One region of the Escherichia sp. HH091_1A genome, then DNA from elsewhere that is predicted to be linked to it. Evidence: predicted binding sites of a transcription regulator. Region 1 holds the regulator's gene; each other region holds the start of a gene.
What was found. Region 1 encodes LexA, which represses DNA repair genes until DNA is damaged. Its sites were predicted from a motif close to TNCTGTATGTACATACAGNA; they were not measured.
Positions count from the first base shown of each region.

Region 1 (8,230 bases):
GTCTGATGTAATCAACTCCGCCAACAACTGATACACCTTCATCGTTTCTGCCGGTTCGGCGTCGCCGCTATCGCTGATATACCCTTCATCACGCAGTGTCAGCACCAGAGAACTGAACACCGCCTTGTCGAAGAACTCCGGCGCGTTGATACCGTGCAGCACGGAGAGACGTTGCGCGACGGTGCGGCTCTCTTTTTCCAGCGTACCGCGGTTGATCGACGGGTTGGCGCTCAACAGCCAGAAGGTGATGGCATAACGTTGCAGCGTTTCGCGCGCGCCTGCGGCCAGCAGCTGTAGCGTGCGAGAATGCGCCGGGTTGATATGCAACTCATCATCTTGCAGGGTAATCAGCCCCTGACGTTGCATCTCATTTGCCAGCGCATCAATAACGTCTGGCAATTCGTCGCGATCCCAGCGCAGGAACAGCTCCGCTTTCAGCATTGGGTAAAGCACATTGACGTGCTCCATCAATACGTCGCGGGAGATGTGGCGATGCTGGGTGACAATTGCCGCCATCAGCGAAGGCAGCACCAACATATGCGCAATGTTGTTGCGATAGTAGGTCATCAGCACCGCTTGCTCGCGCGGCAGAATGATGATGTCGCCGATAGTGTCTTTCTCGACTTCAAACTTGTTCATTTGCAGCGCGTGATCGATAAGCTCGCTGGCGCTGGCTGAAGGAACGGTAGAGTCCGTGGAGTAAGGTACATTGCGCATCAGATCCAGGTAGCAGTTGAGTTGCTCGGTTAACTGCTCGCGGGTGAGTGAGCGCTGACGTGACGCCAGAAGCGCAGTACAGCACAGGTTCATGGCGTTTGCCGCGCCTGCGTTGTTAATGCGTACCATCAGATCGGCAGCAATATTATTGACCGTCGGCGTTAACCAGGCCGGACGCACCGCTTCGATGGGATCGATAGATTCACGCCAGTCTGGTACGTGCTGGTTAAGGTAGGTCATCAACGGCATTGGTTCACCGAAGTTGACGTAACCCTGACCGAGATTACGCAGCTTGCTTAAACCGCGCAGCATCTGCGGCAGGCTCTCTTTCTCTTTCGTTGCACCGCGCAGTTCTTTGGCGTAAGTACCCACTTCCATGACGTGCTCATAACCGATGTAGATCGGAATCAGCGTAATCGGACGCGTGCCGCCACGCAGCATCGCCTGAATGGTCATCGACAGCGTACCGGTTTTCGGATCCAGCAAACGCCCCGTACGGGAACGACCGCCTTCCACGAAATACTCGACGGAATAACCACGGCTGAACAGTTCGCCTAGATACTCACGGAAAACGGTGGAATAGAGCTTATTGCCTTTAAACGTACGGCGAATAAAGAACGCACCCAGACGGCGGAAAATCGGCCCGGCAGGCCAGAAGTTCAGGTTGATCCCGGCGGCGATATGCGGTGGCACCAGCCCCTGGTGATAGAGCACGTAAGAAAGCAGCAGGTAGTCCATGTGACTGCGGTGGCAAGGCACATATACCAACTCATGACCGTCATGAGCCAGCTGGCGAACGCGCTCAGCGTTATGGACGTTAATGCCCTGATAAAGTCGGTTCCAGGTGAAGCCCAGAATACGGTCAGTCAGGCGAATCATCTCGTAAGAGAAATTCGCCGCAATCTCTTCCATCAGTGCAATGGCGTTCTGCTGCGCTTTTTCATGGGAGATTTTTTTGCTGCGCGCTTCATCTTCTACCGCTTTGGCAATGGCGCGGGAGGCGAGCAGCTTATTAAACAGATCCTGACGGGCAGGAAGACGTGGACCTACGGCAGCCAGACGCTGACGAGCAAAGTGCATACGTGCCACGCGCGCTAGTTTCTGGGCGATAGTTTTATCCGTGCCGTGTTCATCGGCCATGCGGCGCAGAGAAACTGACGGTGAGAAACGCACAAAACTGTCGCGACCGAGCCACAGTACGGCGAAAAATTTCTGCACGCCATTTAGCATACGCAGCGGTGGGTTCACTTCACCTTTTTCCCGCCCAGGCGCGCGACCGAACATCACCGATACTGGCACCATCTGCACATCCAGATTTGGATTGCTACGATGCAAATCAAGATAGTCGTGGAACAGCTTAATGGACTCTTCTTTCGGTGTGTAATAGGTGAAAACACGCGGCCCGCCGTGAATGAACACATAGCGCGGCAGTAGCGTGCCGTCAATCTCCAGCGGCTCTAAGGGGTCAGGCAGGTCATGTGCCAGACACTGGGCGCGCAACGTCAGCAAATCTGCTTTCGAGTTGTACGGTAAAACGTACATAATTGGACGAGAGGTATCCAGTCCCAGTTCCGGGGCAGGATCTGCCGGAATAGACTTGCTTTTTACCAGGATGCTTAATGGTAAATTCAGTAATTTGTAGTAAATTCGTGGCCAGCCGGACATAAACGATGTAAAGCCTCTGGTTAATAATGCAAATGCGCGGCAAGGATAGCAGAAACTCATGGGAAATTCTGTGGTATCCGCTCATGTTTCGCGCGGCGTTACGCAAACCCGAATCATCGGATTTAACGGTACACTGATATTGACGCTCATAATGTAAAAAGGTTCTTTCAATGGCCAATAATACCACTGGATTCACTCGAATTATCAAAGCTGCTGGCTATTCCTGGAAGGGGTTACGCGCGGCATGGATCAACGAAGCGGCATTCCGTCAGGAAGGCGTAGCGGTATTGTTGGCGGTGGTCATCGCCTGCTGGCTGGATGTGGACGCGATTACTCGCGTGCTGCTTATCAGCTCCGTCATGCTGGTGATGATTGTGGAAATTCTCAATAGTGCCATTGAAGCCGTGGTTGACCGAATTGGCTCTGAATACCATGAGCTTTCCGGACGCGCTAAAGATATGGGGTCCGCTGCGGTACTGATCGCGATTATCGTCGCCGTGATTACCTGGTGCATCCTGTTATGGTCGCATTTTGGATAACCCTTCCAGAATTCGATAAATCTCTGGTTTATTGTGCAGTTTATGGTTCCAAAATCGCCTTTTGCTGTATATACTCACAGCATAACTGTATATACACCCAGGGGGCGGAATGAAAGCGTTAACGGCCAGGCAGCAAGAGGTGTTTGATCTCATCCGTGATCACATCAGCCAGACAGGTATGCCGCCGACGCGTGCGGAAATCGCGCAGCGTTTGGGGTTCCGTTCCCCAAACGCGGCTGAAGAACATCTGAAAGCGCTGGCACGCAAAGGCGTTATTGAAATTGTTTCCGGCGCATCACGCGGGATTCGTCTGTTACAGGAAGAGGAAGAGGGGTTGCCACTGGTAGGTCGTGTGGCTGCCGGTGAACCGCTTCTGGCGCAGCAGCACATTGAAGGTCATTATCAGGTTGATCCTTCCTTGTTCAAACCGAATGCGGATTTCCTGCTGCGCGTCAGCGGGATGTCGATGAAAGATATCGGCATTATGGATGGCGACTTGCTGGCTGTGCATAAAACTCAGGACGTACGTAATGGTCAGGTCGTCGTCGCTCGTATTGATGACGAAGTTACCGTTAAGCGTCTGAAAAAACAGGGCAATAAAGTCGAACTGTTGCCAGAAAACAGTGAGTTTAAACCGATTGTCGTTGACCTTCGTCAGCAAAGCTTCACGATTGAAGGGCTGGCGGTTGGGGTTATTCGCAACGGCGACTGGCTGTGACATATCTCTGAGACCGCGATGCCGCCTGGCGTCGCGGTTTGTTTTTCATCTCTCTTCATCAGGCTTGTCTGCATGGCATTCCTCACTTCATCTGATAAAGCACTCTGGCATCTCGCCTTACCCATGATTTTCTCCAATATCACCGTCCCGTTGCTTGGGCTGGTCGATACGGCGGTTATTGGTCATCTTGATAGTCCGGTTTATCTGGGCGGTGTGGCGGTTGGTGCAACGGCGACCAGCTTTCTCTTTATGCTGTTGCTGTTTTTGCGCATGAGCACCACCGGGCTTACTGCGCAGGCTTATGGTGCCCAAAATCCCCAGGCATTAGCCCGTGCGCTGGTACAGCCGTTGCTGTTGGCTCTGGGGGCTGGGGCGTTAATTGCGCTACTGCGTACGCCGATTATCGATCTGGCGCTGCATATTGTTGGCGGTAGCGAAGCAGTGCTGGAACAGGCGCGGCGCTTTCTTGAAATCCGCTGGTTAAGCGCACCGGCGTCGCTGGCGAATCTGGTGTTACTTGGCTGGCTACTCGGCGTGCAATATGCCCGTGCGCCAGTAATTTTGTTAGTAGCCGGCAATATTCTCAACATAGTGCTGGATGTCTGGCTGGTGATGGGGCTGCATATGAACGTGCAGGGCGCTGCGCTGGCGACGGTTATTGCGGAATATGCAACATTGCTGATTGGTCTGCTACTAGTGCGTAAAATCATCAAAACACGCGGTATCTCCGGCGAAATGCTGAAAAAAGCCTGGCGAGGTAATTTCCGCCGTTTGCTGGCGCTTAACCGCGATATCATGCTGCGCTCGCTGTTGCTGCAACTCTGTTTTGGTGCGATCACCGTACTTGGCGCACGACTTGGAAGTGACATCATCGCGGTAAACGCGGTTCTGATGACTCTACTCACCTTTACCGCCTATGCGCTTGATGGTTTTGCCTACGCGGTTGAAGCGCATTCAGGTCAGGCGTACGGTGCGCGCGACGGGAGCCAGCTATTGGAGGTCTGGCGCGCAGCGTGCCGCCAGTCGGGGATCGTTGCACTGCTGTTTTCGGTGATTTATTTACTGGCAGGGGAACACATCATTGCGTTGTTGACGTCGTTAACCCAGATTCAGCAGCTGGCCGACTGCTATCTTATCTGGCAGGTGATTTTGCCATTGGTCGGTGTCTGGTGTTATCTACTGGATGGCATGTTTATAGGCGCAACGCGTGCGGCTGAAATGCGTAACAGTATGGCGGTAGCAGCAGCAGGTTTTGCCCTGACGCTCCTTACGCTGCCGTGGCTGGGCAATCATGGTTTGTGGTTGGCGTTAACTGTCTTTCTGGCGCTGCGCGGGCTTTCTCTGGCAGCTATCTGGCAGCGTCACTGGCGCAACGGTACCTGGTTTGCAGCAACGTGACGGTTAAAAATTCTGAATAAATAATCCTGGGTAAAATTCCTGACTACACTTAATCTCACGTTCAGAAGAAAAGTGAGCGTACTCTCATTCACAACCTAACGATGAGGTCTTGATTATGAATAAAGATGAAGCCGGCGGTAACTGGAAACAGTTTAAAGGTAAAGTGAAAGAGCAATGGGGCAAACTGACCGATGATGATATGACGATCATTGAAGGTAAACGTGATCAACTGGTCGGTAAAATCCAGGAACGTTATGGTTATCAGAAAGATCAGGCAGAAAAAGAGGTCGTGGATTGGGAAACCCGCAATGAATATCGCTGGTAATTAATCCCTCCTGCCCGACGTGTACAAGGATGTACGCCCTCTTAACGCGGTTTCTTTTTCACCTGCAAAGAGTGATCATGCTGGCACTGTTCAGGATGACGACACGCTTCCACTTCCACGCATGCCGCACAGAGCCCATGTGCTTCAATCACATTATGCCGCAGGGCAAACCCCATTTTTGCCGCCAGCGTATGCATAATGTCTTCCACGCCTTCTGCACACTCTTCTTTCACTGCGCCGCAGCGATCGCAAATAAACATGGCTGAAGTATGGGTGGGCTGGTCGAACAGATGACAGAGCACATAACTGTTGGTGGATTCCACCTTATGCACAAAACCTTGCTCAAGCAGAAAATCCAGCGCGCGATAAACCGTTGGCGGCTTGGCTTGCGGTTCAGCTTCGCGCAGCAAATCAAGCAGATCGTAAGCGCTGATAGCGCCATCCTGCAGACTCATCAGGCGTAACACTTCCAGGCGCTGCGGGGTCAGGCGCACATTACGCTGCGCACAGAGTTTTTCAGCCTGCGCTAATAATTCCTGCGTTGTGGTCTTTTCCATCGGGCACCTCAAGGTGTGGGTTAAGAATGTCCTTACTTTACCATGTTCCAGGAAAAACACCGAGAACCCTTATTGTTGTTGTAATGTTGATTTTCTGTTTCATAGGTAAGGTGTTGTATAGCCAGGTGACACCATTATCAACATGACAATAATTATTACTCCATTTTTAAATACATTGCTTGAAGTTAACTCGCTATTTATTTAAATGCGTTTGAAAGTATGCCTACAGATCAGAAATTATGAGCGATTTTTGATAGTGACTTTTTGTCAAATGAATTATATGAATGATACAGCTCGGTAAAAAGGTGGATAAATTATGTCAAGTATAATAGGAAGTTCAAGAGATTACTTTAATAAAAGCCTCAACTCAAATCAATACGATAATAAAGATGTAAGCTCGGGAAAACTTAAGGATCTGTATAATAAATCGGTTGATTATGCAACGATGAGTAATCGCGCTGCGATTATTGCAAAAATAGATTTGTTTATTCAGAGGATTACCCATAATTTATGGACTGCAAGTGAAAAGAATGTTTCCTTAATTGGACGAATAAATGCTCTCAAAGATTGGGTTGACGAGTGTATTGTAGAGTGCACTAATGAGCAATTAGGTGATCGTGACTATATTTCTGCATTTGTAGAACGGGCGATTTTTCATTATGCGATGGATTTTGTTTGTAATCCAATGGAAAATAGCGATGCAACTCTAATAGACAGGTGTACTTTCGATGTAATAAATCAGAATGACCTTCCCTCCGCAATTCAGCTATTTTATGATAAACCCTATGGTAAAGTACCTGTAGCGTCATTACATCTAAAAACTGTAAGCGAAGGTTTTTTAAATTTGGAAAATGCATATAAAGCAAAGAACGATGCTCGCTTAAAACCCTTGGCTTCCCTTTTACTTTCATTCTCATATGGTAGTGCATCAGCTGATATCATAGCAACAGCACGAAGAGTTAATGATTATTGTGAAAACCACATAACAAGTAAGATAAAAATATTATCTCGTCAAGTGATGAAAAAAAGCCTGAGGGATATGAAAGAATTAGTAGATAAAAATGAACTGGATTTTAATTTAATTCTGAATGAGAGGAAAAAGAAGGCTGAAGAAGACAATAAAGACATCACAGACATTACAAAAATGCAGACTGCAGGTGAGACGTTAATTAAATTCGTTCAATCATTTGACCCAGACTCAACGGGACCCATTGTAATTGGCAAAGATATGAATGACAAAGATATAAATGACAACGATCTCATTAACGAAGATATTATTAAGTTCATTTATGACCTATTCGATATTGTGTTAAAAAAATAAAATGTGAATTTTCTCTGTAGTATGGGATTTTTTACATAAAAGAACCCAACATTGCTTGGGTTCTTTTTTATCTATCAATGCCATTCGCCGCGAGATAGTTCAACACGGTTTTATGTGTGATTTTTTATTTATCGTCGAAACTGAATTGTTTATCATTGCTTTTCACACGCTAACATCTAATAAGATTATTTCTTCAATTCGCGAGAGCGTCACGCTTTGAAGGAATCTCATTTTTCTTTTTCAAAGAGCCAGGCGCTTCCTGTTGTTATGGTATAGTACCCCGCTATTGAGCCTCCTGAACAGTGATGCTGAATAACATAACTCCATGATATATCGTTAAAATAATCTCTACATTTGAAAATGCACGGTAATTCTGAAATGCAAAAAATCAACCAAACCAGCGCAATGCCTGAAAAAACCGACGTTCACTGGAGTGGTCGGTTTAGCGTTGCACCAATGCTCGACTGGACGGACAGACACTGCCGTTATTTCCTGCGTCTGCTTTCCCGCAATACGTTGCTGTATACAGAAATGGTGACCACAGGGGCGATTATTCACGGTAAAGGTGATTACCTGGCGTACAGTGAAGAAGAACATCCGGTAGCGTTGCAACTGGGCGGTAGCGATCCGGCGGCGCTGGCGCAGTGTGCGAAGCTGGCAGAAACGCGCGGATATGATGAGATCAACCTGAATGTCGGCTGCCCGTCTGACCGGGTACAGAACGGCATGTTTGGTGCGTGCCTGATGGGCAATGCGCAGCTGGTTGCCGACTGCGTGAAAGCGATGCGCGATGTCGTATCGATTCCGGTGACGGTGAAAACGCGTATTGGCATCGATGACCAGGACAGCTATGAATTTCTCTGCGATTTCATCAACACCGTTTCCGGCAAAGGCGAGTGTGAGATGTTCATCATCCACGCACGTAAAGCCTGGCTTTCTGGGTTAAGCCCGAAAGAAAACCGTGAAATCCCGCCGCTCGATTATCCGCGT
Region 1 is NZ_AP025747.1:4,947,067-4,955,296, forward strand. Features, by position in the region: gene plsB (glycerol-3-phosphate 1-O-acyltransferase PlsB) at 1-2,382, opposite strand, end outside; gene dgkA (diacylglycerol kinase) at 2,553-2,921, shown strand; gene lexA (transcriptional repressor LexA) at 3,031-3,639, shown strand; gene dinF (MATE family efflux transporter DinF) at 3,712-5,037, shown strand; gene QUF14_RS24515 (CsbD family protein) at 5,153-5,362, shown strand; gene zur (zinc uptake transcriptional repressor Zur) at 5,404-5,919, opposite strand; gene QUF14_RS24525 (DUF2713 family protein) at 6,236-7,240, shown strand; gene dusA (tRNA dihydrouridine(20/20a) synthase DusA) at 7,601-8,230, shown strand, end outside.

Region 2 (8,230 bases), 1.7 Mb from region 1:
TGACCCGGAAATTCAATGACCGAAAGGGCGTTAATTTGCCCGATGCGTTCGCCTTCGGTTTCAATCAGGATTTGCTCCTGAAGGATCTCATCCTGCATGCGTTCAGCGAGGAAACCTTCGCGCCATTCACGCTGCTGTAACATTAAGTTTAGCTGCTCGCCGGAGAAGGTGTCGCCATCACACAGTGAGGCGACCTCTTTACACTGGCGGAGGATCCACTGCGGGCTAAGCGGCAGTGTTTCTTGTTCACCGGTGTAGCGTGCGGCTTCGCGAATAAGTACCGGCCAGGCATCCGCTCCCGGTGCAGGTAAGTGGTTATGTCTGGCGGTAAATGTCACCCAACGACACCACTGGTTTACTGACTCCGCATCGACAATCTGCAGAGTATCTTCAAATTCGCTATAAATAGCCTGCTCAGCAAGCTCTGGCTCCATCTCCTGGAAATCAGCTAATGATTCGCGTTCGCCTACCAGAATGACTTTCAGCTTCAATGGCATCGAAGGCACAGAGACGGGGAGAGGGCGCGACTCGTCAAACGCAACCCAGTCAAAACGCTCGCGGTTAACGATATTTTTCAGCCGCATCCACAGCAGAGGTTGCGCCAGCAGTGTACGCAAAGAGATGATGAGAATACCGCCATTTGCCTGATGCACCAGACCTGGCTGCAGGGTAATGTCTCCATTAAACTGGCGCAGGCAGCCAAAGAGTTGTTCCGCTTCTACCCAGTCGGCAGTGACAACTTGCGTTAAAGTTGCAAAATTATCATCTGCACTCACTGCGTTACGTAAGCGGATGGTGTGGCCGGAAACCTCATAGTGACCGCCCACCAGTTGGCCTGCATCGCTTTGTAGCGCACGCGCGGCATCGGCAATAAGATTCAGATACTCAGACTCTTCCGGGGCCTTCGCCAGCATAAAAGAGGAGGATGCTCGCGTATGCAGCAACTGCTCCAGCGCAAATTGCAGTCGCGGTTGAGTATCACTGAATATAGGATCGTTTTCGTCAATCAAATGTGGCTGAGCATATATTTCCTGATAGCTATCGGTATCAGGAACCAGGTCACGCCATGCAAGTTTCGTAATGGTCAAAGTTGATGTTTTTTAGTCTGTTGTCAAAGCCGCGATTATACCGTAACCGGCACTGCAGCACACGTAGAAAGCACCGACAATACTCCTGGCATGGGCGTTAAAGCTCACAGGATGGAGATTCTTTTCTTCACTGGCCTAAAAAGCTGATATTCTGTAAAGAGTTACACGGTAACATTGAGATCGCTATGAAATATCAACAACTTGAAAATCTTGAAAGCGGTTGGAAATGGAAGTATCTGGTGAAGAAGCACCGCGAAGGGGAGTTAATCACCCGTTACATAGAAGCCAGTGCCGCCCAGGAAGCCGTCGATGTGTTGCTCTCGCTGGAAAATGAACCCGTGCTGGTAAATGGCTGGATTGACAAGCATATGAATCCAGAGCTGGTCAATCGCATGAAGCAGACCATTCGGGCCAGACGAAAGCGCCATTTTAATGCGGAACACCAGCATACGCGCAAAAAATCGATCGATCTGGAATTTATTGTCTGGCAACGTCTGGCTGGTCTTGCGCAGCGTCGCGGTAAAACACTTTCTGAAACGATTGTTCAGCTGATTGAAGATGCGGAAAACAAAGAGAAATACGCGAATAAAATGTCTTCTTTGAAGCATGATCTGCAGGCATTGCTGGGTAAGGAATAACTGACGAAGTCAGTTCAATTTACTAAAGGCGAAAAAAAACCCCGCAGCTGCGGGGTTTTTCTACCAGACGAGAACTTAAGCCTGCGGCTGAGTTACAACGTCTTTGATGCCTTTAACTTCGATCTCTACGCGACGATCCGGAGCCAGGCAGTCGATCAGCGCAGCACGCTGTTTCACGTTGTCACAGGTGTTGCCAGTAACCGGGTTGGATTCACCCATACCACGTGCAGAGATTTTGTCTGCCGGGATACCTTTAGAGATCAGGTAATCAACAACGGACTGAGCACGACGCTCGGACAGACCCTGGTTGTAAGCGTCAGAACCGATGCGGTCAGTGTAACCCAGAACAACTACGGAACCATCTTTCGGATCCAGGTTGCTCAGCTGGCTGTACAGCTGATCCAGAGCAGCCTGACCTTCCGGTTTCAGGGTTGCTTTGTTGAAGTTGAACAGAACGTCAGACTTCAGAGTGAAGTGCTTGGTCTGTACTTCCGGTGCCGGAGCTGGTGCCGGAGCAACTACTGGAGCTGCTTCGCCCTGACCGAAACGGTAGGAAACACCCAGGCTCAGCAGGCCGTTGTCCGGACGAGTACCGATGGTGTGTGCGTCACCGATGTTGTTAGTCCACTGGTATTCCAGACGGGTAGCGATTTCAGGAGTGATCGCGTACTCAACACCGCCAGCGAAGACCGGAGAAACGCCGGTGTCGTGGTCTTTAGTGGATGCGCCACCAGGTACGTTAGACTTGGTGTCTGCACGCCATACCATACCACCCAGACGAGTGTAAACGTCCAGATCGTCAGTGATTGGGTAACCCAGTTTAGCGGTCAGCTGAACGCCCTGAGCTTTGTATGCGCCGTTGATGTTGTCGCCTTTGTACGGCATACGACCTAACCAGTCGTAACCCATTTCAAAGCCAACATACGGGTTAACCTGGTAACCACCAAAAGCACCTGCACCCAGTTGGTTTTCGTGGGTCGGACCATTGTTGTCGATGAAACCAGTGTCATGGTACTGGGACCAGCCCAGTTTAGCACCAGTGTACCAGGTGTTATCTTTCGGAGCGGCCTGCGCTACGGTAGCGAAACCAGCCAGTGCCACTGCAATCGCGATAGCTGTCTTTTTCATTTTTTGCGCCTCGTTATCATCCAAAATACGCCATGAATATCTCCAACGAGATAACACGGTTAAATCCTTCACCGGGGGATCTGCTCAATATTAACTCTACCGATATCTTCGGCTTATGCCGAGCACCCCTGGCGATGTAAAGTCTACAACGTAGTTGAAAACTTACAAGTGTGAACTCCGTCAGGCATATGAAAAAAAAGTCTTGTATAAGGTATGTTTAATCTTTTTTGTCAGCGGCAATTTACAGAGGAAAATCGCGGAAACCGCTTCAGACAAGACTTCGCAAGGAATATTAGTCACGACTGAAAGCATTGGCTGGGCGACAAAAAAAGTTCCAGGATTACTCCTAAATTTACTTAATGATACAAATTAGAGTGAATTTTTAGCCCGGAAAGTTGTCTCGTTGCGTGAGAGGATGCGCTTACCGGACGCATAATAAACCCCATAGCGTTACCTTCATTTGCCGCATCAACAAGTTCAGCATGCTCTTCTTCAGTCAAATCATCTGCCAACCAACCGATCACCACACTGTAATTGCCCGTGCGTAAAGCGCGAACCATTGACTCCACAGTGTGGCAAGGGGAGAGCTGGCTAATCTGCATCACTTTCGTTAAGGGTAGCCCAGATGCCTGAACCCATTCCCGACTCAGTTTTTGTTGCGGTGTTAACCATAGTTGCCAGCGCGATTGCTGACCGAGTTGCTGTAACAATGGCAACAGTAGAAGTTGCGTCATCATGGGCTGATCTTCGCGATAGACAACTTCACTGATAAGCCCGGCTGTAGTGTTTTCCGTAGAGACACGCGCAATTTTACTTGCTGCGGATGAGAACGACGAAGAACGATGTGCATAGCCTGAAGTGTACATAATCAATCCAGCCCCTGTGAGTTACTGTATGGATGTACAGTACATCCAGTGACGACAAAGATCAACCCTATTTTCGGAAAGAGCCTCGCAAATTTTGTCGTTAGTGACGGGAAAACATAAATTAATCTTGCCCCTTAAGAATAAGTTGCCTATTTTCGTAGTTAACGGATCCGTTAATGTGAATCATTCTTTTATGTTATGATTTTAAAAGGAATTTTATGAAAAGCCTCTCCTATAAGCGGATCTATAAATCACAAGAATACCTGGCAACGTTGGGCACAATTGAATACCGATTAGACTGGCCCCCTGAATCTCCAGACAACCAGTATCACTTAAATAAGTGATAGTCTTAATACTAGTTTTTAGACTAGTCATTGGAGAACAGATGATTGATGTCTTAGGGCCGGAGAAACGCAGACGGCGTACCACACAGGAAAAGATCGCAATTGTTCAGCAGAGCTTTGAACCGGGGATGACGGTCTCCCTCGTTGCCCGGCAACATGGTGTAGCAGCCAGCCAGTTATTTCTCTGGCGTAAGCAATACCAGGAAGGAAGTCTTACTGCTGTCGCCGCCGGAGAACAGGTTGTTCCTGCCTCTGAACTTGCTGCCGCCATGAAGCAGATTAAAGAACTCCAGCGCCTGCTCGGCAAGAAAACGATGGAAAATGAACTCCTCAAAGAAGCCGTTGAATATGGACGGGCAAAAAAGTGGATAGCGCACGCGCCCTTATTGCCCGGGGATGGGGAGTAAGCTTAGTCAGCCGTTGTCTCCGGGTGTCGCGTGCGCAGTTGCACGTCATTCTCAGACGAACCGATGACTGGATGGATGGCCGCCGCAGTCGTCACACTGATGATACGGATGTGCTTCTCCGTATACACCATGTTATCGGAGAGCTGCCCACGTATGGTTATCGTCGGGTATGGGCGCTGCTTCGCAGACAGGCAGAACTTGATGGTATGCCTGCGATCAATGCCAAACGTGTTTACCGGATCATGCGCCAGAATGCGCTGTTGCTTGAGCGAAAACCTGCTGTACCGCCATCGAAACGGGCACATACAGGCAGAGTGGCCGTGAAAGAAAGCAATCAGCGATGGTGCTCTGACGGGTTCGAGTTCTGCTGTGATAACGGAGAGAGACTGCGTGTCACGTTCGCGCTGGACTGCTGTGATCGTGAGGCACTGCACTGGGCGGTCACTACCGGCGGCTTCAACAGTGAAACAGTACAGGACGTCATGCTGGGAGCGGTGGAACGCCGCTTCGGCAACGATCTTCCGTCGTCTCCAGTGGAGTGGCTGACGGATAATGGTTCATGCTACCGGGCTAATGAAACACGCCAGTTCGCCCGGATGTTGGGACTTGAACCGAAGAACACGGCGGTGCGGAGTCCGGAGAGTAACGGAATAGCAGAGAGCTTCGTGAAAACGATAAAGCGTGACTACATCAGTATCATGCCCAAACCAGACGGGTTAACGGCAGCAAAGAACCTTGCAGAGGCGTTCGAGCATTATAACGAATGGCATCCGCATAGTGCGCTGGGTTATCGCTCGCCACGGGAATATCTGCGGCAGCAGGCTTGTAATGGGTTAAGTGATAACAGATGTCTGGAAATATAGGGGCAAATCCACAATTGAATACCGATCATTGTTTGGTAGTTACAGCCTGACCGTTGACGACACGGTGTTTGCGATGGTTTCTGATGGTGAGTTGTATCTTCGGGCTTGTGAGCAAAGTGCACAGTACTGTGTAAAACATCCGCCTGTCTGGCTGACATATAAAAAGTGTGGCCGATCCGTTACCCTCAATTACTATCGGGTTGATGAAAGTCTATGGCGAAATCAACTGAAGCTGGTGCGTCTGTCGAAATATTCTCTCGATGCAGCGCTGAAAGAGAAAAGCACGCGCAATACCCGGGAAAGACTGAAAGATTTGCCTAATATGTCTTTTCATCTGGAAGCGATACTCGGGGAGGTGGGGATTAAGGATGTACGGGCGTTACGTATACTTGGGGCAAAAATGTGTTGGTTGCGACTGCGGCAGCAAAACAGTCTGGTGACAGAAAAGATTCTGTTTATGCTGGAAGGGGCCATTATCGGCATTCATGAAGCTGCGCTCCCGGTGGCACGCCGCCAGGAGCTTGCAGAATGGGCTGACTCTCTTACGCCGAAACAGGAGTTTCCTGCGGAACTTGAGTAATCTGGCGTTGCAGACGACCAATCTCTGGCAGTAATGCAATCAATAACCCGACTTGTTGTACGACCAGAGGTTCTTTGCTGTCTGCCCGTGGTTCAAGTTGCTGCATCCGTTGTTTCAGGTCAGCTAATGCCTGATTGACGCGTTCTTCATCAGCAGGTTGATGATGTAGCGCGTCATCAACATAGCAAACTGCGTCATCAAGAAACGCCAGAATTTCAGGATTAGTTAACTGCTCCCGGTGAGCACCGAGGGCTGAGATATAGCTGGTAAACGTATGGTTAAGGCACAGCAACCGAAACGCGGCCTCGCGAATTTGCGGGGTAACGTTCGGCTCGCTGGACATATTTGATACCACCGACGCCAGTTCAGCATCACGGTTGTGTGCATCGCGGCGGGCAATACGATACGCCAGACGGTTATCACGTCCCTGATGGTATTGCTCCAGTATGGCATCGAGATAGCGACAGTTGGCCTCGGTGGCACGTTCGAGCATGCGCGGCAGATTGCGAAACTTCCAGTCAGGCCAGATGTAGCTCACCGCCGCCCACGCAATGGCACAACCAATCAGCGTATCGATTACGCGAGGTAACGCCACTTCAAAACCTTCACCCAGCAAGTTAAAACAAAGTAGCACCAAAAGTGTGATGAACATCGTTGCATGGGCATATTGCACGTTACGGAAGGCAAAAAAGAGCACGCCGGTAATAACCAGCAGCACCAGCTGCCCTTCCAGTGACGGCACAAACCACAGCACAGGAATGCCAATGGCGATACCTACCAGCGTACCAATAATCCTTAACTTCAGGCGGTGGCGCGTGGCGTTATAGTTTGGCTGGCAGACAAACAAACTTGTCAGCAAGATCCAATACCCGTGATGCATTCCGGTTATCTGAATGATGGCGTAGCCGAAGCACAACACCAGCGACATTCTTACCGCATGACGGAAGAGGGCGGATTCCGGTGTGAAGTGACGGCTAAGACGCAGCCAGATATCACTCAATCCGTGCGGGCTGTCATCAGCGAGCTCATTTTCGTCATTATTATGGGGCAGTGCCTGGGCCTGTTCTGATTCAATTGTTGCCAGTTGGGCATCAATAGCGCGTAAATTGTTCAGCAAAAATCCCAGTGTTTTGAGTAAATCGGCAGGCGCGCCGTTATCGCGCATCCGCTCCAGTGCAGCATCAATATGCGTAAAAGCGCGCTCAAAATGCGGATCATGTTGATAAGGCTGACGCAGCAAAATACAGCGTGACAGTTGCTGGCACGCCTGGCCCTGCATCGACATCAGTCGCTGAAAACGGAACAGCACGTCGCTGTGGCGAAAATGTTCACGCAATGTTTGATACTGAATATGAGAAGAGCTGGCACGCTCGTGAATATCCTGCGCGACAAAGTAATAATGCAGCGTGCGACGCGTTCCCCGTTGACCACGATCGCCACGTAAGCGGGTCAGCAGCGAGAGTTTCGTCTGATTCAATGTCGCCATCAGCTGACCGTTGGCGAGAGCCAAATCGTACAGCGGTGCCTGGCTTTCATCTTCAATATCAGGATCAAACATGCGTGACTTGAGCTCAAGGTAACGCGCCAGTTGTTCATAGCAACGCGCCAGGTTGTCCTGCAGCGGGCGGACCGGGAACAGTAGATGACCAATAAGTGTCAGGACGTTGTACCAGACGGCACCGGCCAGCAGATACATCGGCTGCTGATACCAGTGCTCATACAGTGACGTCCCCAACATAGTGTAAATGGCGATCAGTAACGCACCGAAGGCAATTGTTGCATAGCGTTGACCCAGACCGCCAAGCAAAATGAAGCCGCTGGTAGAGAGCGTTAAGCCAATCGCAAACAGCCAGGGCCGGGGAAACAGCAATTCTACTGAGGCCGAGGCGATAAAAAAGCAGAACAGCGTAATGATGAGGTTACGCAAACGCCCCGCCAGTCGGTCATCGAGATCGGTCAGCGCCGCTGCCACCATCCCCAGCGTCAGCGGAATCGTCAGCTTTACATCACCCAGCCACCACGGAAACGCTGTGGTTCCACAAAGCGCAATAAAAATACGCGCGTAATACAGCCAGGCGCTGTTCCAGGTATAGCGTTTGAGCAAAGGACTTAGCATAAAGGCCATATTAGTGGATTATTCAAAACGACGACGTGCATTGGCTTCACGCGCAGCTTGCGCTGTTTCTACCGATACCACGCGACGACCGACCGGCCATAGTGCAATAGCGGCAATTTTAAAGTTCGCAATGCCGACAGGAATGCCAATGATGGAAATACATTGTGCGATGCCCGTTGCAATGTGCATCAGGCATAACC
Region 2 is NZ_AP025747.1:1,186,830-1,195,059, forward strand. Features, by position in the region: gene QUF14_RS05580 (AAA family ATPase) at 1-1,088, opposite strand, end outside; gene matP (macrodomain Ter protein MatP) at 1,274-1,726, shown strand; gene ompA (porin OmpA) at 1,802-2,854, opposite strand; gene sulA (SOS-induced cell division inhibitor SulA) at 3,211-3,720, opposite strand; partial or broken gene QUF14_RS05600 (Crp/Fnr family transcriptional regulator) at 3,939-4,013, shown strand; one part of gene QUF14_RS05605 (IS3-like element IS2 family transposase) at 4,106-4,421, shown strand; one part of gene QUF14_RS05605 (IS3-like element IS2 family transposase) at 4,421-5,334, shown strand; gene sxy (CRP-S regulon transcriptional coactivator Sxy) at 5,309-5,914, shown strand; gene yccS (YccS family putative transporter) at 5,877-8,039, opposite strand; gene QUF14_RS05620 (YccF domain-containing protein) at 8,049-8,230, opposite strand, start outside.
Region 2: sulA (SOS-induced cell division inhibitor SulA) is a predicted target of LexA. The motif match lies at 3,743-3,762, and genes of this name have one in related genera.

Region 3 (8,230 bases), 1.5 Mb from region 1:
TGCGGGTTGTGGACCAGGCTGGATGAGCCGCCACTGGCGTGAACGTCACGCGCAGGTGACGGCGTTAGATCTTTCGCCGCCAATGCTTGTTCAGGCACGCCAGAAGGATGCCGCAGACCATTATCTGGCGGGAGATATCGAATCCCTGCCGTTAGCGACTGCAACCTTCGATCTTGCATGGAGCAATCTCGCGGTGCAGTGGTGCGGTAATTTATCCACGGCACTTCGCGAGCTGTGTCGCGTGGTGCGCCCCGGAGGCGTGGTCGCGTTTACCACGCTGGTGCAGGGATCGCTCCCTGAATTGCATCAGGCGTGGCAGGCGGTGGACGAGCGCCCGCATGCTAATCGTTTTTTACCGCCAGATGAAATCGAACAGTCGCTGAACAGCGTGCATTATCAACATCATATTCAGCCCATCACGCTGTGGTTTGCTGATGCGCTCAGTGCCATGCGTTCGCTGAAAGGCATCGGTGCCACGCATCTTCATGAAGGGCGCTACCCACGAATATTAACGCGTTCGCAGTTGCAGCGATTGCAACTGGCCTGGCCGCAACAACAGGGGCGATATCCTCTGACGTATCATCTTTTTTTGGGAGTGATTGCTCGTGAGTAAACGTTATTTTGTCACCGGAACGGATACCGAAGTGGGGAAAACTGTCGCCAGTTGTGCACTTTTACAAGCCGCGAAGGCAGCAGGTTATCGGACGGCAGGTTATAAACCGGTCGCCTCTGGCAGCGAAAAGACCCCGGAAGGCTTACGTAATAGTGACGCGCTGGCGTTACAGCACAACAGCAGCCTGCAGCTGGATTACGCAACGGTAAATCCTTACACCTTCGCAGAACCCACTTCACCGCACATCATCAGCGCGCAAGAGGGCAGGCCGATAGAATCATTGGTGATGAGCGACGGATTACGCGCGCTTGAACAACAGGCTGACTGGGTGTTAGTGGAAGGTGCTGGCGGCTGGTTTACGCCGCTTTCTGACACTTTCACTTTTGCGGATTGGGTAACACAGGAACAACTGCCGGTGATACTGGTAGTTGGTGTGAAACTCGGCTGTATTAATCACGCGATGTTGACGGCACAGGCAATACAACACGCCGGACTCACTCTGGCGGGTTGGGTGGCGAATGATGTCACGCCTCCTGGAAAACGTCACGCTGAATATATGACCACGCTCACCCGCATGATTCCCGCGCCGCTGCTGGGCGAAATTCCCTGGCTTGCAGAAAATCCAGAAAATGCGGCAACCGGAAAGTACATAAACCTTGCCTTGTTGTAGCCATCCTGTATTTGGTTAAATTGCGAGCGAGATCGCGTCTTCGGTTGACTGCAATTTAACCAATTAAATTCTAAAATAATCACGAAAAAAATTTTACTTCCGCATCATGCGGTGAATGTGGGAATTGCCCAGGCGGCGGGGGATAGGGGCTGCAGACAGTTATCCACTATTCCTGTGGATAACCATGTGTATTAGAGTTAGAAAACACGAGGCAAGCGAGAGAATACGCGGCTTGCACGCGAATTGGCGTTAAAGACGGCTCAAAGAAATATCTTTTATTTTTTAACTGGTTAGATAATTGCAATGGCAGTCACTGAAGAGGCATCTCTTGCCATAAAACTGTCATCACTCATCTTGACAAATGTTAAAAAAGCCGTTGCTTTGGGGATAACCCCGTAAGGCCGGAGTTTTATCTCGCCACAGAGTAAATTTTGCTCATGATTGACAGCGGAGTTTACGCTGTAACAGAAATATTATGGTGGGGAACTGTTTTTTTATCCAGTATAATTTGTTGGCATAATTAAGTACGACGAGTAAAATTACATACCTGCCCGCCCAACTCCTTCAGGTAGCGACTCATGAGTAAACCGTTCAAACTGAATTCCGCTTTTAAACCTTCTGGCGATCAGCCAGAGGCGATTCGACGTCTCGAAGAGGGGCTGGAAGATGGCCTGGCGCACCAGACGTTACTCGGTGTAACTGGCTCCGGGAAAACCTTCACCATCGCCAATGTCATTGCTGACCTTCAGCGCCCAACCATGGTACTGGCGCCCAACAAAACGCTGGCGGCCCAACTGTACGGCGAAATGAAAGAGTTCTTCCCGGAAAACGCGGTGGAATATTTCGTCTCATACTACGACTACTATCAGCCGGAAGCCTATGTACCGAGTTCCGACACCTTCATTGAGAAAGATGCCTCGGTAAACGAACATATCGAGCAGATGCGTTTGTCCGCCACCAAAGCGATGCTGGAGCGGCGTGATGTGGTTGTGGTGGCATCGGTTTCCGCGATTTATGGTCTGGGCGATCCTGATTTATATCTCAAGATGATGCTCCATCTTACGGTTGGTATGATTATCGATCAGCGCGCGATCCTGCGTCGACTGGCGGAGCTGCAATACACCCGGAATGATCAAGCCTTCCAGCGCGGTACTTTCCGCGTTCGTGGTGAGGTGATTGATATCTTCCCGGCAGAATCGGATGACATTGCACTTCGCGTGGAACTGTTTGACGAGGAAGTGGAACGATTGTCGTTATTTGATCCGCTAACCGGGCAGATTGTTTCCACCATTCCACGTTTTACCATCTACCCGAAAACGCACTACGTCACGCCGCGCGAGCGCATCGTACAGGCGATGGAAGAGATCAAAGAAGAACTGGCCGCCAGACGCAAAGTGCTGTTGGAGAATAACAAACTGCTGGAAGAGCAGCGGCTGACCCAGCGTACCCAGTTTGATCTGGAGATGATGAACGAACTGGGATATTGCTCGGGGATTGAAAACTACTCGCGCTTCCTCTCCGGCCGTGGACCAGGTGAGCCACCGCCGACGCTGTTTGATTACCTGCCTGCCGATGGGTTGCTGGTCGTCGATGAATCTCACGTCACCATTCCACAAATTGGCGGTATGTATCGCGGTGACCGGGCGCGTAAAGAGACGCTGGTGGAGTACGGTTTCCGCCTACCATCAGCGCTGGATAACCGTCCGCTGAAGTTTGAAGAGTTCGAAGCATTAGCGCCGCAAACCATCTATGTTTCGGCGACGCCGGGTAATTACGAGCTGGAAAAATCCGGTGGTGATGTGGTGGATCAGGTCGTACGTCCAACCGGATTGCTTGACCCGATTATCGAAGTGCGACCGGTGGCAACACAGGTTGATGATCTTCTTTCGGAGATTCGCCAGCGAGCGGCAATTAACGAGCGTGTACTGGTCACAACTCTGACCAAGCGGATGGCGGAAGATCTTACGGAATATCTCGAAGAACACGGCGAGCGTGTGCGTTATCTTCACTCAGATATCGATACCGTCGAGCGCATGGAAATCATCCGCGACTTGCGTCTGGGTGAGTTCGACGTGCTGGTAGGGATCAACTTACTGCGCGAAGGTCTGGATATGCCGGAAGTTTCGCTGGTGGCGATCCTCGACGCCGACAAAGAAGGCTTCCTGCGTTCTGAACGTTCGTTGATCCAGACCATTGGTCGTGCGGCACGTAACGTTAACGGTAAAGCGATTCTCTACGGCGATAAGATCACCCCATCAATGGCGAAAGCGATTGGCGAAACCGAACGTCGCCGCGAGAAACAGCAACGCTACAACGAAGAGCACGGCATTACGCCACAAGGATTAAACAAGAAAGTGGTCGATATCCTGGCGCTGGGGCAGAACATTGCCAAAACCAAAGCGAAGGGCAGAGGAAAATCACGACCGATTGTTGAGCCGGATAATGTGCCGATGGATATGTCGCCGAAGGCGTTGCAGCAGAAAATCCATGAACTGGAAGGGCTGATGATGCAACACGCGCAAAATCTGGAGTTCGAAGAAGCGGCGCAAATTCGTGACCAGTTGCATCAGCTACGTGAGTTGTTCATTGCGGCTTCGTGATGTTGGAGATGGGAAAATGCTCGGTTTCGCTTGTTATGTTCAAAAGCAGTTAACATGCATAGTGCAGTTACACTGGTGAAAAAGGAAGCGTACCAGAGTTGCAAGCGGCTCTGGTACGTTGATGTGCTAAACTAAAACTCATTACTTATTTACGTTATTCATAAAATTTGGCATGTTTTGAATGGTTGCGTTAATACAGAAAGATTTCTTTTTGTTCTCTGGGAAGTAGGATTTTCTGTATTTATTTTCTCTATGACGTCAATCAAGGCATTTGATATCTTAATATTTCCATTGTTAAATGCATATTTGATAAAGCTAAAATATTTATCATGGTCAGTGAGAATTAAATATGGTTTTCTTTTGTACATATCAGTAAGCTCGTTTAAATATTCTAATACGGTTTTATTCACATGCTCGATTGTTAACTCAGGCAATGCAAGTATTAATCTTGTTTCAAAGTCTTGAGTTTTGAAATTACATAATGGAAGACGTTTAATCAAATGGCTAAATAGATTTATTTTATTGATGCTTTCGGTATTCTGGTTTATTAAATAAAGTATGGTGTTGTAATAACTCACTCGTCCTTCGAATGTGCTGAAATCAATCATTTCTCGAAAAAGTTCATCGAAAATGAAAACGTTTTCTGGCGATACTCTGTACAGTTCACTAAGCATTTGAAATGTCAACCCATCTAAAGGTATTCTAAGTTGATACTCTGGTTCACCAGGAACTCTTAACTTATAATAATCACATAATCTGTTTACTTTAGTATCCTGAAATAATTTTAAAAGAAAGGTTGAGTAATCTGAAAGATTAATTCCGGAGAGGCAGTATGCATGACCCAATTTAGTTATGAATTGAAATTTATCTTCAATGTCAGGAATGTTTGTAACTAAATTTAATAGTTCAGTTAATTGTTTTGGCATATCTTCTTTATAGGCTGATTCAATAGTAAAATATAGTGATATAATATCGCTCCCTTTTATTTCAGGTAATGCTTTGAATAAATGGGTATAGAGTTCAATCTTAATTTTTATATTAGAAAATCTTAGCTTCTCCAGAAATCCTTTAAGTTAATCTTGATTTTAATAGCTAGATTTTCAAGATAAGAAATAAATAAAATAATACCTCTTATTTTGTCTTCATCATTATTAAAATGATTGATTATTTCCGGGAATGAGTTTTGTAAGTGTGGTTCTGATAATAACATCTCTTTTTTAAAAAGAAAAGACATAATTGTTAGCGATATCAAGTAAAAAATGTAAATTGCACGGTTCGTAAAAGCAGGGATCATCTATCGATTGAGTAAAAATATTCTGAATAATGAAACTTATGGCCTCTTTATTATGAATTTTATTTAGAGCGTTTTTATATATTTCAATTAGTAGTGTGTTATTGTTTGTTATATATTGTATTAGGGCTGCTTTAAAGAGGTTTGCAAACAAAGGTATATTTGCGAATATTCTGTTATATTCACTTTCAAATAACTGTCCCATAACTAATAATGTGTCTAAACTTTCCGAAAGCGGCATTCTTGATGTGTTTTCAATTAATAAATCATGTATTGTATTAATATTATTATGTAAACCATTTGATATATTCTGGTAGGTGCTGATATTATTATTTATATATGAACTTATAAACTGATTATTGAAATCATTTTCACGCCCGAGCTCTTTCCAGCGTGCAAATTCCTCATTAAATTTTTTTGCGCCATTATCAAACCATGAATGCAAAACTTTTGGGGGGCATTTTTCTGGAAATCTTTCCGGAAGACGGGGAGTGCATGATGTAAAAAATCTAGGGTGCATAATTATTTCCTTTTAATGTTAAAGTACTAAATTCGCCGCATAATAAGATAATCGTTGCTTTTTGAGGGTACTTACTTACTCAATCGTTTGTTATCAAATTGAGTAATTTTTTAAACAAGTAAAGATATTTTTCTATCAAAAATCGCTCATTTAGTCGGACAAAATTAATGTGTTAATGAAAGTTCGAAGTTAAGTGTGTTTAGATCCTTCTACGCAAGACATAACATGAGTCAAGTTTATCCAATGGACTCAATTTATATTAACGACAATACTCTTTATCTCAATTATCTTAAGTTTAATATAATGATAATGCATATATATTAATTGTTATAATTATAGGTGTAATTATTTAAAAGTTAATAAATAATATGCTTTTATTTGTGTAATCGGGAACAAGCCTATTTGAAATGAGCGATTTTTGATAGTAAATAAACTGTATTCAGGAAGACTGCAGCAATTAATTGTTTATCTGATGGAGGCAGCATGATGTTATCAGTTAATCATCGACAGTCATCTTTTGAAATTGATGAAAAGCGCGCAGAGCAATTGCTTCTTGCTGACAATGACCATACTTTTTATATGAGTAAATGGGAGCGGCTTTTTGATGTGCTGCGATTCATGTTGGGTTTCGAAACGAAAAAAGATTTTTTAAGTAGAATGTATAATGATATCCATTCTCGCTATGGATTGTTTTTATCACCTTACCTTACCGATGAAAAAAAAGAATATAATAAAGAACGTAATGAGTTTTTGACCCTGAAAAATTTTTGTCCTCCGCACATGCATGAGCTTTTTAAGTGCAAGATAGAATTTTCAGACAGTGTGATGACAACAACTTATTTTATTGGAGATAAACCAGTCAGAACTCGACAACTAATTATTTTGCAGGATCCCAATGGGCGCTTTGATTTTTCGAGGCTCAATTTTGAAGATACTGAATTCGGTGAATCAAATTTTTCTAACGTTAATTTTAATGATGCTAATATGAAGAGAGCAACACTCATGGATTGCAAATTGAGCGGTGCTAGTTTTGTAAGGACAGATCTAACAGAAGCCAAGGGTTGTGCAGATTTTTCAGGATGTTATATGGAGTATGCCATATTGAATGGCGCACAGTTTGAAAATAGTTCATTCAAGAATGCCACTTTATTTTCCTGTGATGTTGCTGGTACGAATATGTCGGGGGTAAATTTTGAATACGCAACTATAGAGAGAGGTGACTTTAGTACTTGTATTTTAAAAAATATAGTGTTGCGTGAAGCGAAAATAATAAAAATGCATACGGGATCTATGCGGAAATTTTTCTTTGACGATACTCCTCCATTACAAGATTTAATCAGGGTTGATATATGTAAAGCAAAAGAACATATCCAGAAAATTTATCAAATCTTTGAAGATATCTCTGAAGATTCAATGCCTGAAATAAAAAAAATCCTCGCCAACGAACTGAGTACAAAAAATTGTATCTATGACCTTGCAAAATTAAAAAAGGATGTATCAGAAATTAATTGCTTAGCAAAATACTATACGTCTAACAGACCACCAGAGGGATTAAATGATATATTGCAAAATGATGATATAAATATATTTGATAACTTTATTTTGTCATTAATTACAGTTGATTGCTGTATCTCTTCTTCTTTTTTGTTTAATCTTAGTGAAGAGAGGATTAATTATTATTTAGATCGCTTTACAGAACAACCTACATTAATGTTATCATTTAGTACTGCATATGTAATGATGACTGACCTGGCACTAAAAAGTAAAAATAATATATTGGCAGAAAAAGCATATAATATTTATAAAACATATTTACAACATAAGGATGTTAAACCTTATACTGAAGGAAATGATTATCCAGACTTCTCGGAATGGCGTAAACAACAAGATCATGATGATGCTTGGTACGTATTGTTTTCAGCACAGCAAAATAATCGTGCAATGCGTCTTTCATCTAATGCCTTAAATAAAATGTTGGATACCACTATTAAAAATAAGGACTGGGACCATTTTTATCTATATGCAGCACCAGAACAAGTGTGCTCGCTTGCAGATATTAATCTTAATACCGTATTGATGACCGAATTCCCAGTGTTTTCCTACCCATGGAAACGGTCACAACATAATATTTTATTAAAAAATTATCTCAAAATCCTTCAGCTTGGTGATCTATACGAACCATTTGTCACTGCATCACAAAGTTGTTGTTCTCAAACCAAAATGGATGGTATTGATGAACAAATAAAATTAAATGAAATTTTTGCGCCTCTTATGAAACTCATAGATAATTACTCATTGCAGGCGCAATCTATAGAAGGTGCGGGTTACGAAATGTTAAGTAAAAATAAAAAGATAAAACAAAAAAAGAATGTTAGCGAACTAGTGAAGTATAAGTCTTGTTTAAATATTAAGGGAAACCATTATAAAGATTTAATGAAGGCTTGCAGAATGGAAAATGCAAATAAAACGGAACAAGCAATGCTTCTGATAAGTTTTGCTGTCGTGTTCGCAAGATATTCTTCAGCTTCAAGTTTAG
Region 3 is NZ_AP025747.1:960,157-968,386, forward strand. Features, by position in the region: gene bioC (malonyl-ACP O-methyltransferase BioC) at 1-613, shown strand, start outside; gene bioD (dethiobiotin synthase) at 606-1,283, shown strand; gene uvrB (excinuclease ABC subunit UvrB) at 1,862-3,883, shown strand; gene QUF14_RS04600 (hypothetical protein) at 4,042-4,809, opposite strand; gene QUF14_RS04605 (hypothetical protein) at 5,101-5,694, opposite strand; gene QUF14_RS04610 (pentapeptide repeat-containing protein) at 6,178-8,230, shown strand, end outside.
Region 3: uvrB (excinuclease ABC subunit UvrB) is a predicted target of LexA. The motif match lies at 1,768-1,787, and genes of this name have one in related genera.

Region 4 (8,230 bases), 2.5 Mb from region 1:
TTGTGTTTATTGCGATGGGTAAAGAGATAATCAAACAGGCGTGGCTGACGCATTTTTACCAGCTTTGCCATCGCAATAGTGGCGTACACATCAGCCATCGCATCGTGGGCGTTGCTATGTTCAATACCATTCGCTTTGGTTAAATGCTCAAGGCGAAAGCTCGGTAGACCGTCATCATTTTCAGGCCAGTTTATTCCTTCCGGGCGCAGGGCATAACAGGCACGCATAACATCCAGTAAATCCCAGCGCGAGTTATCATGCTGCCAGCTCCAGGCGTAAGGATCGTAGAAATTACGATAAAAAACGTTGCGTGTGACTTCGTCGTCGAAACGCACATTGTTGTAGCCCAGAATACAGGTCTTCGGTACGGTAAAAAGCGAGTGAATACGGGCGGCAAACGCGGCTTCGTTTTCTCCTTTCGCCCGTGCTTCCTGCGGGGTAATACCGGTAATTAATACTGCTCCAGGCTGGGGTAAATAGTCATCCGCGGGCTTGCAGTAAAAGACTTCGGGTTCGCCGATGACATTGAATTCGTTATCAGTGCGAATGGCTGCGAACTGTGCAGGGCGATCTAACGCGGGGTGCGTTCCAAAGGTTTCGTAATCGTGAAACAAAAAGGTAGATTGTTGCTTACCGTCATTCATCATTAGGTTAAATCCGTTATTTCTGCTGTCTGCCAGAGTATCAAATATCACCGTGCTAATCAGCTTTAGCGCGACAATTTGGCAGCGAGTGGCAACAGATCATGTCAGATAAAAATGCGAGGGTAGTCACATTTTCTTGCACTTTATTCCAGCCAGTTCATAAGTATTTCCGTAAAAAGAACAGCTATTTGAAACTCCTGAGGGTTTGCTGTTGAAACGCCGTCTTATTATTGCTGCTTCTTTGTTCGTTTTTAACTTATCGTCTGGTTTTGCGGCGGAAAACATTCCTTTTTCACCTCAGCCTCCAGAGATTCATGCCGGGTCCTGGGTACTGATGGATTACACCACCGGACAGATCCTCACCGCGGGTAATGAGCATCAACAGCGCAATCCCGCCAGCCTGACAAAGCTGATGACGGGCTATGTCGTGGATCGCGCTATCGATAGTCATCGCATTACGCCAGACGATATTGTCACCGTGGGGCGTGATGCGTGGGCGAAAGATAATCCGGTGTTTGTCGGTTCTTCACTGATGTTTTTGAAAGAGGGCGATCGCGTATCGGTACGTGATTTAAGCCGTGGTTTAATTGTGGATTCCGGAAATGACGCTTGTGTTGCACTGGCTGACTATATTGCCGGTGGGCAACGGCAGTTTGTTGAAATGATGAACAACTATGCCGAGAAGCTGCATCTCAAGGATACGCATTTTGAAACAGTGCATGGTCTGGATGCACCAGGCCAGCATAGCTCGGCTTATGATTTAGCTGTGCTTTCTCGCGCTATCATCCACGGCGAGCCCGAGTTTTATCATATGTACAGTGAGAAAAGCCTCACCTGGAACGGTATTACCCAGCAAAACCGTAACGGGTTATTGTGGGATAAAACCATGAATGTTGACGGCCTGAAAACGGGTCATACTTCTGGTGCCGGGTTTAATCTCATTGCTTCGGCTGTAGACGGGCAGCGTCGCCTCATTGCAGTGGTAATGGGTGCTGACAGCGCAAAAGGTCGTGAGGACGAGGCAAGAAAATTACTGCGTTGGGGGCAACAAAACTTTACTACGGTGCAAATTTTGCACCGTGGGAAAAAGGTCGGTACGGAACGCATCTGGTATGGTGATAAAGAAAATATCGCCCTGGGAACGGAACAAGAGTTCTGGATGGTGCTACCGAAAGCCGAAATTCCACATATCAAAGCCAAATATACCCTTGATGGTAAAGAACTCACTGCGCCAATTAGCGCCCATCAGCGGGTAGGGGAAATTGAACTTTACGACCGTGATAAACAGGTGGCTGAACCGCCCCGGAAATCCTGGAGACTAAACTCCCTGAGAAAGAGGTAAACAGGATGACTAAAAATACTCGTTTTTCCCCCGAAGTCCGTCAGCGGGCGATTCGTATGGTTCTGGAAAGTCAGGATGAATATGACTCACAGTGGGCGGCAATTTGTTCCATTGCCCCAAAGATTGGCTGTACGCCGGAGACTCTGCGTGTCTGGGTTCGCCAGCATGAGCGGGATACCGGGGGCGGTGATGGTGGGCTCACCAGCGCTGAACGTCAGCGTCTGAAAGAGCTGGAACGTGAAAATCGTGAACTGCGCCGCAGTAACGATATCCTTCGCCAGGCTTCCGCTTATTTTGCGAAGGCGGAGTTCGACCGCCTCTGGAAAAAATGATGCCACTGCTGGATAAGCTGCGTGAGCAGTACGGGGTCGGACCGGTATGCAGCGAACTGCATATTGCCCCGTCAACGTATTACCATTGTCAGCAACAGCGACATCATCCGGATAAACGCAGTGCCCGTGCGCAGCACGATGACTGGCTGAAGAGAGAGATACAGCGCGTATACGATGAAAATCATCAGGTGTACGGTGTGCGTAAAGTCTGGCGTCAGTTGTTACGGGAAGGAATCAGGGTGGCCAGATGTACAGTGGCGCGCCTCATGGCGGTTATGGGACTTGCCGGTGTTCTCCGGGGTAAAAAGGTCCGCACTACCGTCAGCCGGAAAACCGTTGCCACAGGTGACCGCGTAAACCGTCAGTTCGTGGCAGAACGTCCTGACCAGCTGTGGGTGGCTGATTTTACTTACGTCAGCACATGGCAGGGCTTCGTCTATGTGGCGTTTATCATTGATGTGTTTGCCGGATACATCGTGGGGTGGCGGGTCTCATCGTCTATGGAAACGACATTCGTGCTGGATGCGCTGGAGCAGGCGTTGTGGGCCCGTCGTCCGTCTGGCACCATCCATCACAGCGATAAAGGCTCTCAGTATGTGTCACTGGCCTATACGGAGCGACTAAAAGAAGCCGGATTACTGGCATCAACAGGGAGTACAGGCGACTCGTATGACAACGCGATGGCTGAGAGCATCAATGGTCTTTACAAAGCGGAGGTAATACACCGTAAGAGCTGGAAAAACCGTGCAGAAGTGGAACTGGCCACACTAACGTGGGTGGACTGGTATAACAATCGACGATTGCTGGGAAGGCTGGGCCATACTCCTCCGGCAGAAGCAGAAAAAGCTTATTATGCTTCCATCGGAAACAATGATCTGGCAGCCTGAGTTCACAGATAAAACACTCTCCAGGAAACCCGGGGCGGTTCAGGCGCACTGGCCGCTGGTTACCCTGGAATCTGTCGGGGAAGGCAGCATGTTTTCCCGCCTGAGTGATTATTTCCACCATAAGGCCTGACCTTTCTTTTGCAGCAGACTGGCAGGAGTGCGAGTCTGCTCGCATAATCAACACTCATTCCTTGTGGTTTTAATATTGCAACTATACTGTATATAAAAACAGTATTAATGGAGGCGTCATGAACTACGAGATTAAGCAGGAAGATAAACGTACCGTTGCAGGTTTCCATCTCGTTGGCCCGTGGGAACAGACGGTAAAGAAAGGCTTTGAGCAGTTGATGATGTGGGTAGATAGCAAAAATATTGTGCCGAAGGAGTGGGTTGCTGTCTATTACGACAATCCAGATGAAACACCCGCCGAAAAATTACGCTGCGACACCGTCGTGACGGTGCCGAATAACTTTACGCTCCCTGAAAACAGTGAGGGCGTCATTCTGACAGAAATTTCAGGTGGTCAGTATGCGGTGGCGGTGGCGCGTGTAGTCGATGATGATTTTGCTAAACCCTGGTATCAATTCTTTAATAGCCTCTTGCAGGACAGTGCTTATGAAATGTTACCAAAGCCCTGCTTCGAGGTTTACTTGAACAATGGCGCGGAAGAGGGGTACTGGGATATCGAAATGTATGTTGCGGTGCAGCCAAAACATCACTAATTCATCTCAGGGCGGTGTGTTGACGCGAAGACCACTCTTTTTTTGAAAGCGAAAAGAGTAAGATGCGCCTTTCAAATTTTTCGCTCCTGCCGGGAAATTACACTGTTCCCGGTATGTCCGTCGGATAATTCAGGGGCGCGTCTTCTGGCCGACAGATGTGTTATGAGCGCTTTTAATCTTCATTAACGGAGTTTCTGCGTGCGTGCCGATAAGTCATTAAGCCCGTTTGAAATCCGGGTATACCGCCATTACCGCATTGTGCATGGTACTCGGGTCGCGCTGGCATTCCTGCTCACTTTTCTCATTATCCGCCTGTTTACTATCCCGGAAAGCACCTGGCCGCTGGTCACCATGGTGGTGATTATGGGGCCAATCTCGTTCTGGGGTAACGTTGTCCCTCGCGCATTCGAACGTATTGGCGGTACGGTGTTGGGGTCGATTTTAGGTCTTATCGCTCTGCAACTGGAGTTAATCTCGTTACCGCTGATGTTAGTCTGGTGCGCGGCGGCTATGTTTCTTTGTGGTTGGCTGGCGCTGGGCAAGAAACCGTATCAAGGTTTATTGATTGGGGTGACTCTGGCAATTGTTGTTGGTTCCCCGACAGGTGAAATTGATACGGCGTTATGGCGAAGCGGCGATGTGATCCTCGGCTCTTTACTGGCAATGTTGTTTACCGGCATCTGGCCACAACGGGCGTTCATCCACTGGCGCATTCAACTGGCAAAAAGTCTGACCGAGTATAATCGGGTCTTGTATTATCCCTCCTGTGCAGAGAAAATCGGCCAGTTTTCTCTGCCTGCAGTCCGCATGCCGTATCGGGCCTTAGGTTTTCAACCTGTTGCGTAGATTTATGCAGCGGACTGCCTTTCTCCCAAAGTGATAAACCGGACAGTATCATGGACCGGTTTTCCCGGTAATCCGTATTTGCAAGGTTGGTTTCACGATGGAACATGAACTTCATTATATCGGTATCGACACCGCTAAAGAGAAACTGGATGTCGATGTGTTGCGTCCTGATGGTCGTCATCGCACCAAAAAATTCGCTAACACCACTAAAGGGCACGATGAGCTGGTGAGCTGGCTGAAGGGTCACAAGATTGACCATGCGCATATCTGCATCGAAGCGACCGGCACCTATATGGAACCTGTCGCAGAGTGCCTTTACGATGCAGGCTACATAGTGTCAGTCATTAATCCTGCGTTGGGTAAAGCTTTCGCTCAGAGTGAAGGACTGCGTAACAAGACTGATACCGTGGATGCGCGCATGCTGGCAGAGTTCTGTCGTCAGAAGCGCCCTGCAGCCTGGGAAGCGCCTCACCCGCTTGAACGCGCGTTGCGTGCCCTGGTAGTACGCCACCAGGCGCTGACAGATATGCACACGCAGGAACTGAACCGCACTGAAACGGCGCGGGAAGTCCAGAGACCGAGCATTGATGCTCACCTTCTGTGGCTTGAAGCAGAGCTGAAGCGTCTTGAGAAGCAGATAAAAGACCTGACAGACGATGATCCGGATATGAAACACCGCAGGAAACTGCTGGAAAGTATCCCGGGTATCGGAGAGAAAACATCTGCGGTATTACTGGCTTATATCGGTCTGAAGGACCGCTTCGCCCATGCCAGACAGTTCGCCGCTTTTGCGGGTCTGACACCACGGCGTTATGAATCAGGCAGTAGTGTGAGAGGGGCAAGCCGGTTGAGTAAAGCCGGACATGTGTCGCTTCGCAGGGCGTTGTATATGCCTGCAATGGTAGCCACCAGTAAGACTGAGTGGGGACGGGCGTTCCGCGACCGTCTGGCGGCTAATGGCAAGAAAGGAAAAGTGATTCTCGGCGCGATGATGCGCAAGCTGGCACAGGTGGCGTATGGAGTGCTGAAGTCAGGCGTACCGTTCGATGCGTCACGGCATAATCCGGTAGCTGCGTAAAAATCGCGGAAGGGATGAAAAAAACAGCGCCTGACGGCGCTGTGTCTGGCATGCCTGCAATCTGGGAAACCAGGGTAGAAAAAAACTTGCAGGCCATAACAGTATCTATCAATCTGCATTCTCACCGAACTTACTCGAACGCCCGCGTCTGGAAAGCCATCTACAAAAACTCCTGACCGATGCCGTGAAAATGCGTGGGCTGATTGCGCCCGCCAGCAAAGAAACCCGTATTCCAAAATCGATATATGAAGGTATCCAGACCATTAATCGCAATCTGGTTTGTATGCTGGAGTTGCAAATCAATGCATACTGGGCCACGCGCCCCAGCCATTTCGTGTTATTGAACGCGCAAAAACTTCGTGATACCCAGCACATGATGCAGCAAATACTGCTGAGCCTTGTTCATGCGCTGTACGAAGGTAATCCGCAGCCGGTTTTTGCCAATACGGAAAAATTGAACGATGCTGTGGAAGAGCTGCGTCAGTTGCTTGACAACCACCATGACCTGAAGGTCGTGGAAACACCAATTTATGGCTATGTGTGGCTGAACATGGAAACGGCACATCAGCTTGAGTTGCTATCGAATCTGATTTGCCGGGCCTTGCGCAAATAATTCCTGAACTTCAGAATCATCTTGCTGCTGCTTCGATTCAGCAAGGATAAAGGGTATGATAGTGAAAAGGGATAAAAGCATTGTCATCTGCGGCAGCTATGAGTAATGTTGGCCCTAACGAATAGCGGTTGCTTAAACGAATCCGACTCTCACATTATCAGGGGTATAAAAATGGAAACTACCAAGCCTTCATTCCAGGATGTACTGGAATTTGTTCGTCTGTTCCGTCGTAAGAACAAACTGCAACGTGAAATTCAGGACGTTGAGAAAAAGATCCGTGACAACCAGAAGCGCGTCCTGCTGCTGGACAACCTGAGTGATTACATCAAGCCGGGGATGAGCGTTGAAGCAATCCAGGGCATCATCGCCAGCATGAAAGGTGACTATGAAGATCGCGTTGACGATTACATCATCAAAAATGCCGAGCTCTCCAAAGAACGCCGCGATATCTCCAAAAAGCTGAAAGCTATGGGCGAAATGAAAAACGGCGAAGCGAAGTAATTCCTGTTTTATTCAATGAGGGTTGCCCGGTAACCCTCATTGCTCATTGCTCATTGTTTCTTTTCTGTGTATCACCGTCATCATTCCCATCTGATAACCTATTGAAATTAGCGATAGCCTTCTTCTGTATGCAGCAAGGCAAAAAGTTCTGCAACTCCATTGTTATTAACCGCACTGGTTACTAACACATTGTGCGCTCCAGCTTCCCGTAACCAACTTTTCACCAAAGATATTTGTTCCATGCTGGCTAAATCTGCTTTGGTGACTACTCCAACTACAGGGCGATTCATTGACGAGGTAAAGCCTGGCGAAAAAGGGGACCACGGTGCGTCCGCATTAAGTACCAGCGCGATAATGTCTGCTTCGCAGGCACTGACCAACAATGCACTGTAAAGGCGGCGATTTTATTGGTGAGGACTGGCAGCAAGATTTCCAGCCTTTTGACGGTGGGCCTGTGCAATCGTTATCAGATTCGTATAGCGATTATTCAGTGCTGCTATTGATAGCAGCTGAAAGCGAGATATCCGTACCAGAATGGCTCCCTCATTCTGAGGGAACGACGGTAATTTTGATTGCAGAACACAATGCCCGTTTGCTGACTGGTCCGGTTGGTGGGGCTGTAGCATTGATCCATTATCTGAATGAAATCTGTCATTCCAGAGAAACCGCTGTCAATGACGCATTTTGTCGGACGTTAACACGAGGAAGTCTGGCTATTCCGCAATGCCATCTTCTTTCGTAATGGATTGAGAATGCTGGATTTTTAATTATATTACGCGCAGTATTAATCGCGTAAATGTTTTGCGGTCAGCAACGGTGGGGGATCCATTGTTCTGTTCAATGAATACCATCATACAATTGAATCAGGAGTCGGTAGGATGATTTTGGTGACGGGGGGCGCACGGAGCGGGAAGAGTCGCCACGCAGAGGCGCTTATTGGGGACTCTTCACAGGTTCTGTATATCGCCACCTCGCAAATCCTTGATGATGAGATGGCTGCACGGATAGAACATCATCGGCAAGGCCGCCCTGCTCACTGGCGCACAGTGGAGCGCTGGCAACATCTTGATGAATTAATTCATGCAGACATTAACCCGAATGAGGCTGTGTTGCTGGAATGCGTTACCACAATGGTGACTAATCTGTTGTTTGATTATGGCGGCGATAAAGACCCTGATGAATGGGATTATCAGGCGATGGAACAGGCGATTAATGCTGAGATTCAGTCGTTGATTGCTGCCTGCCAACGTTGCCCCGCAAAGGTT
Region 4 is NZ_AP025747.1:2,492,818-2,501,047, reverse strand. Features, by position in the region: gene sbcB (exodeoxyribonuclease I) at 1-647, opposite strand, end outside; partial or broken gene dacD (serine-type D-Ala-D-Ala carboxypeptidase DacD) at 856-1,947, shown strand; one part of gene QUF14_RS12660 (IS3 family transposase) at 1,992-2,280, shown strand; AL1L pseudoknot at 2,273-2,389, shown strand; one part of gene QUF14_RS12660 (IS3 family transposase) at 2,280-3,205, shown strand; partial or broken gene QUF14_RS29040 (hypothetical protein) at 3,249-3,335, shown strand; gene sbmC (DNA gyrase inhibitor SbmC) at 3,454-3,927, shown strand; partial or broken gene QUF14_RS12650 (FUSC family protein) at 4,126-4,677, shown strand; gene QUF14_RS12645 (IS110-like element IS621 family transposase) at 4,871-5,851, shown strand; partial or broken gene QUF14_RS12640 (FUSC family protein) at 5,949-6,464, shown strand; gene QUF14_RS12635 (DUF496 family protein) at 6,636-6,965, shown strand; partial or broken gene QUF14_RS12630 (EutP/PduV family microcompartment system protein) at 7,073-7,369, opposite strand; gene QUF14_RS12625 (hypothetical protein) at 7,348-7,707, shown strand; gene cobU (bifunctional adenosylcobinamide kinase/adenosylcobinamide-phosphate guanylyltransferase) at 7,844-8,230, shown strand, end outside.
Region 4: sbmC (DNA gyrase inhibitor SbmC) is a predicted target of LexA. The motif match lies at 3,420-3,439, and genes of this name have one in related genera.